2 linked regions of the Catalinimonas alkaloidigena genome follow. Each later gene encodes a partner of the first gene's protein in a complex. Links are inferred from orthologs where the notes say so. Each region holds a gene or a part of one and is shown on either strand. Other genes may lie near its edges.

The links.
Region 2: rny (region 1) and pfkA share a complex: the UniProt entries of both Bacillus subtilis proteins name them as parts of the possible RNA degradosome complex. The link is inferred for Catalinimonas alkaloidigena from one-to-one orthologs.

What each region holds. Positions count from the first base shown.
Region 1 is NZ_JAQFIL010000001.1:6,725,421-6,728,683, forward strand. What follows is about bases 302-3,233. They hold rny (ribonuclease Y), read right to left. Parts: upstream 2,607-3,233; coding sequence 996-2,606; downstream 302-995. Other genes in these bases: OKW21_RS27165 (XRE family transcriptional regulator), read left to right, coding at 302-927; OKW21_RS27175 (cell division protein ZapA), read right to left, coding at 2,734-3,036; OKW21_RS27180 (hypothetical protein), read right to left, coding at 3,052-3,233. Outside these bases: more of OKW21_RS27165, read left to right, coding at 118-301; more of OKW21_RS27180, read right to left, coding at 3,234-3,263. UniProt on the Bacillus subtilis protein: Endoribonuclease that initiates mRNA decay. Initiates the decay of all SAM-dependent riboswitches, such as yitJ riboswitch. Involved in processing of the gapA operon mRNA, it cleaves between cggR and gapA.
Region 2 is NZ_JAQFIL010000001.1:3,908,314-3,911,560, forward strand. The notes cover bases 1-2,916. They hold pfkA (6-phosphofructokinase), read left to right. Parts: upstream 1-930; coding sequence 931-1,902; downstream 1,903-2,916. Other genes in these bases: OKW21_RS15875 (DegT/DnrJ/EryC1/StrS family aminotransferase), read right to left, coding at 1-744; OKW21_RS15885 (hypothetical protein), read left to right, coding at 1,916-2,404; OKW21_RS15890 (mercuric reductase), read right to left, coding at 2,506-2,916. In the rest of the region: more of OKW21_RS15890, read right to left, coding at 2,917-3,247. UniProt on the Bacillus subtilis protein: Catalyzes the phosphorylation of D-fructose 6-phosphate to fructose 1,6-bisphosphate by ATP, the first committing step of glycolysis.

The sequences.
Region 1 (3,263 bases):
AAATGTTTGCGAATAGATGCAAAAGTGGGTTATTTAGGCTAATTTTAAGTAAACTTATATTCCTTATGGAAATATAAGAATATTTATTTTTACATCAAAAGTTAACTGCATACTGATATGGAAGAGCGTATTTTAAGCTTACGTAGGCTACTAAACCTTTCTCAAAAAGATTTTGCCAATAAGATCTCTATTACGCAGGCTGCGCTTTCTCAAATAGAAAGTGGTAAAACTATGCTTTCTGTTTCCACAATGTATAGCCTCATTAGAGCGTTTGAGCTACGGACTGACTGGTTACTTTTTGGCCAGGGGGAAATTTTCTCACACCAGAAAATTGATACGGCCCGGGGTACTCCTCCTAATTCGCAAAATACTTCTAACCAGCTGATTCCTTTTGTAGATAAGGATGCTGAGGCTGGTTATCCGGATAATTGTGCGGATTCAGAGTACATTAAAACCCTGGGAGCCTATCGCATTCCCGGCTTTGAGGAGGGAAAGTTTCGCATGTTTAATATCAGTGGTGACAGCATGCACCCTCACCTCTGCGAAAATGAGGTGGTGATCACTGAGGCCGTGGACAAAATTGAGAGCATACAGGAAAATCAGCTTTGTGTGATTATTTCCAGCGATGGTATTGTTGCCAAAAGAGTATTTCATGACAACAATAATACGTTATTGCTCAAGAGTGATAACCCTAAATACAAAGCATATAAGCTGGCTTATAGTGACGTGATAGAGATCTGGGAAATTAAAGGAAAGATCACGACTGAATTTCTAAATAAAACTAAGGGAAGTACAGATGAAAGGCTTTTTACCCACAGGCTAGAAGAGTTAGAAAAAACCGTAGACATACTAAAATCAGCTCTTAAGCTAGATGGAAGAGTTCGTGAAAATGGGGAGCTAAAACCTGTAAAAAAAGATGAAGACTGATAGTCTTATACGAAATAACCGATAAGGCCAAGGCCTTATCGGTTATGCATTATAGGTTTTCCTTCTACTTATTTAGCATAGCTAATTGAGCGCATCTCGCGGATTACTGTCACCTTAACTTGTCCGGGATACTGCATGTCTTTCTCTATCTTACGGGAGATTTCGTACGATAATGTGCCTGCCTGATCATCAGTGACATGTTCTGCATCTACGATAACCCTCAGCTCTCTTCCTGCCTGAATGGCGTAACATTTGCTCACGCCATCAAAGTCCATACCCAGCGATTCTAGGTCCTTCAGGCGCTGAATATAAGAATCTACTACTTCACGACGAGCACCAGGACGCGATCCCGATATTGCGTCACAGGCCTGAATAATAGGAGAGACAATAGATGTCATTTCAATTTCATCATGGTGGGCCCCTATGGCATTACATACTTCAGGGTGCTCATTGTATTTTTCGGCCAGTTTCATTCCTAGTATTGCATGCGGCAATTCCGGCTCTTCCGGCCACACTTTACCAATATCATGTAGTAAACCTGCACGTTTGGCGAGCTTGGGGGCCAGGCCAAGTTCGGAAGCCATAGTAGCAGCCAGGTTAGCTACTTCGCGAGAGTGCTGTAACAAATTTTGTCCGTAAGAGGAACGAAAGCGCATACGTCCCACCATCCGAATCAATTCGGGATGTAGTCCATGAATACCCAGGTCAATGGCTGTACGCTCACCAATCTCAATAATCTCTTCCTCCATATTCTTGGTAGTCTTGGCTACCACTTCCTCTATACGTGCAGGATGGATGCGGCCATCCGTCACGAGGCGATGAAGAGAAAGGCGGGCAATCTCTCTGCGAACAGGGTCAAAACCGGAAATAATAATAGCTTCCGGAGTATCATCTACGATAATCTCTACTCCCGTTGCAGCTTCTAGGGCACGAATATTCCGACCCTCACGACCGATAATTTTACCCTTAATGTCGTCACTTTCAATATTAAAAACTGAAACACAGTTCTCTATAGCGTGCTCAGTAGCTGTGCGCTGAATAGTCTCCAGCACCACCTTCTTAGCCTCTTTGGTAGCCGAAAGCTTAGCTTCTTCAATAATATTTTTGATATGAGCTGATGCCTGCGTACGAGCTTCCGCTTCCAGGCTTTCCATTAGCTGGTGCTTCGCTTCTTCAGCAGTAAGGCTTGCCGCCTTCTCGAGTATAGTCACCTGCTGCTGCTTGATTTTATCAAGTTCGGACTGTTTCTTTTTTACGAGTTCTTGCTGAGACTCCAGCATTTCTTCTTTGGTCCTGAGTTCAGCTTCCTGAGTTTTTACTTTTTCCATTTGCTCCCTCAGATGCTGTTCACGCTGCTTTAGCTTATTCTCATTAGTAACCAGTATGTTTTTCTTGCGATTAGACTCTTCCTCAAAGTCAGATTTTAGTTTTAAGTATTTCTCTTTCGCCTCATAAATCTTCTCTTTCTTGATATTCTCCGCATTGATCTTGGCTTCACGGACGATAAAATCCGCTTCTTCCTTGAGTTTTTGCTCCTTTTCTTTGACTGCCTCTTCCCTGCTTTGAAGTTTTCTTTCCTGGTCTAAGTTGGATTTATTAGAAAGGCCTTTGCCGATGAATATACCTGCGCCCAGCGAACCAATGGCTACGGCTAACAGTAGAAATATCATTTCACTCATTTTTCCGAGTTTTGTTAAAAAGTACCACTATGTACAATAGCAGTTTAACTACTGATGAGCGAAAATATTAACAAGTTCAGTTATACAGATAAGTGATAAGTAGATTTGACAATGTAATAGCTTTTGGTCAGACACTACGCTCAGGCGTAAGGGCGCGGCTAATTAGCTTATTAAGATTACCCAATTTGTCTGAAACCCTCTCTTCCATATCAGAAAGTGTTCTCTCATAGTCTATTTTTTCCATGAAAGCATCAAAGGCAACCATTGCCAGCAAATCCTGTTTATCATTAGTACCAAAGCGATCTTTATACCTACGCAACTGTTCGTTGACCATTCGCCCGGCCTTTCTGATTTGCTCCTCCTCCTCTGCCTCAATCTTCATGGGGTATTCTCGGTCACCTATTCTTATCTTTATTGAAAGTTCACCCATTAGATATTCCGCAATTTATTGACTTAGTTGAGCAATACATTTATCAATTTTTCTGATGTACTCGTTAATCGTACGCTTTATTTCAGTAGTATCGTCTTGATCTGCTACTGCGTTGTTTACAATTTTACTTAATTTTAATGTCTTTTGAAAATGGTCAATTTGCCCGTTTTTTTCGTCTACAACTGACCTGAGTGTCTGGTTTTCTTCTTTTAGCTGTTTAAGCTCAT
Region 2 (3,247 bases), 2.8 Mb from region 1 along the record:
CTCCTCTAAGAAACCTAGTTTAAAATTTAGTACCGCTGCCTGAAAAGTATCCATCCGGCTGTTGCGACCCAGGCGAATGTGCTTATTTTTTTCTACTTGTCCATGACTGGCAATTTGCCGGCAGGCTTCTGCCAGTGCATCATCCAGGCTTACGATAGCTCCTGCATCCCCTATCCCGCCCAGGTTTTTGGTAGGATAAAAACTGAATGTCCCTAAATCTCCCCAACTACCTACTTTCTTTCCATCAATAGCTGCACCATGCGCCTGTGCGCAATCTTCTATGACTTTGATCTGATACCTGGCTGCAAGTGCACAGATTTTAGGCATATCTGCAGGGTAGCCGCAAAGATGGATAGGTATGATCGCTTTGGTCTTTGACGTTATTTTTGCTTCAATCTTTTCAGGGTCAATAGTATAGGTTTCAGGATGGTTATCTACAAATACGGGCTTTGCGTTAAGCAGGCATGTGGCCTCAGCTGCAGACATCCAACCATTGGCAGGAACGATCACTTCATCCCCCTCTCCTATCCCCAGGGCACGAAGCGAAATTTCCAGTGCATCGGTACAGTTAGCACAGGCAATCGTATGAGAGATATTCAGGTAAGTCGCAAAACTGTCTTCAAAAGCCCTTACAGCTTTTCCACCCAAAAGACTATCTTGGAGCATGACTTCATTGAGTAATCGTTGTATAGCAGAAAGTGTCTGCTTTTGTTGCCTGTACAGGTCCAGGAAAGGAATTTTCATGAAAAATGAAGCAATACGTTTTATTTAATGAATTTTTTTTAAAATTTACGGTCAATTATAATGAATACTTCTTATTAAAAGTACGTTAATCAAATAAGCCCTGTTTGAGGCACTCATTTTCGCTACTTCACTGATAAATTCGTTATACACAATAGTTATACACACAAATCTTAGTCATTTTTTTCTATGAAAAAAATTGCGGTATTGACCTCAGGAGGAGATGCACCTGGTATGAATGCCTGTTTGAGGGCAGTAATTAGAGGAGCAATCTATCACGGTATAGAAGCATACGGTATCAAATATGGATATAACGGCCTCATAGAAGGTGATATCTATAAAATGAAATCTTACTCGGTAAGTAATATTATCCAGAAAGGGGGTACTATATTAAAATCAGCCCGAAGTGCTGAGTTTCGTACCAAAGAAGGCAGGAAAAAAGCTTATCAACAACTACAAAGAAGAGGTATTGAAGGCCTGGTAGTGATTGGAGGTGACGGTACTTTTACCGGAGCCAGTATCTTTTATGAAGAATATGGCTTCCCTATTGTGGGAGCGCCCGGTACTATTGATAACGACCTGTACGGTACTGATTACACCATTGGTTTTGATACCGCGGTGAATACCGCACTGGAAGCAATTGATAAGATCAGGGATACAGCTAACTCACACGATCGTATTTTCTTCATAGAGGTGATGGGTCGTGATTCAGGCTATATAGCCATCCAGTCAGGTATTGGAGGGGGCGCAGAGCTGATTATGGTGCCCGAAACCAGTACTTCTATTGATGATGTAATCCATGACCTCAACCAGGGCCGAAATACTGAGAAGACTTCATCCATTGTGGTAGTAGCTGAAGGTGATGAAGAAGGCGGAGCAATGGAGGTAGTAAACAAAGTAAAATCAAGGCTTAAGGGGAAAGATCTTAAAGTATCCATACTGGGTCATATGCAGCGTGGAGGCGCTCCTACTGCTATGGATAGGATCATTGGGAGCCGATTAGGACTTGCTGCCTTAGAAGGGCTGCTAGGAGGTAAGAAAAACATGATGGCAGGTATCATCAACAATCGTGTGGTGTACACTGACTTCAAAGAGTGTATCAATACATCCAAACCACTAGAGCAGGATCTGTTGAGAATGGTCAAAATTTTGAGTATCTGATTAAATTTCTGGTATGGGCTACCTGCCAATTATTCTTGCCTTGCTCGGCTTTGTTTTTCTTTGGGCTATTGTGAATTATAATAGTATCAAAGTTAAGAAAGTGGAAGTCGAGCTGGCTTCTAGACAAGTGTTTCAGTTTGCCAGCCTACGCAATACCATCATCAAAAGAATGGCGAACATTGTGCATGAAGATGATACCCTGCAAAAAATTGTAGGACAGGTACGTGAACAATTGAATGAGCTCACCACGGATACCAATAGTACGCAAGAGAAAATAGAAGCGGAAAAAAAGGTAACTCAATCTGTAAACGATATACCAGAAGGTTATGTGAAAAATTCTGCGTATAGTGAGGCATACCATCAACTTCAGCTGGCTCAGAACAATTACCAGAAAGCAGCCTCCGTATATCATAAAAGACTAAAAGAATATCATGAGCTGCTCAATAGATATCCTTCTAAAATGGTAGCCAAGGTATCGGGGTTTAAGCCTGTCAGTGCTTAGTGTTATGCTGCATTAGTGTTAAGATGTTGATCATTTTAAGCCCAGAATTCTAACACTACTACATTAAGAACTACAATCTTATAAAACCTAAAACCATTATTCTATTCCTCCGGATCTTCTACCGAAGCAAATAAATTATTCAGTGTTTCTGCGTATGTAGGATGTGCCAGCACACCGTCTCTCAGGTCTTCGTAAGTCAAACCTCCCATCATTGCGATTTGAATCATTGACATCAACTCACCCCCGATGTCAGCCAGGCAAGAAGCTCCTAAAAACTGTTTTGTATCTGGATCTATTAGCACTTTCAGCAAACCTCGAGTGCGGTTAGCCTCTATCGCACGAGCTGCGTGAGACATGGGCATCTGAGAAATCTTGTACCTCTTGTTTTCTTTTTTTGCCAGTTTCTCATTCAATCCTATTCTCCCCAGTTCTGGCTTGGTGAACATCGTATATGGCACCATGCGGTTATTTATAGTTCTTTTCTTTTCACCGAAGAGGTAATCATTAATTATACGGAAATCATCATAAGAAATATGTGTAAATTCGGGCCCGCCCTTACAATCACCTAAAGCAAAAACGCCATTCACATTAGTTTCCAAATGTTTATTGACATCGATATAGCCATGCTTTTTAAGCTTGACATCTGTTTTTTCTAAATTCAGCGTTTCGGTATTGGGATCAGTACCTATTGCAATAAGTAAATGTGATCCTTGCAGCTCTTTTATGTTATCCCCTTTGAGGCTAACACTTATCCCGCTAGCTGTTTTCCTGACTTTGTCCAGTTGACTGCTTAAATAAATCGCTACGCCTTCCTCTTCTAAAACCTCCTGAATTGCTTCTGAT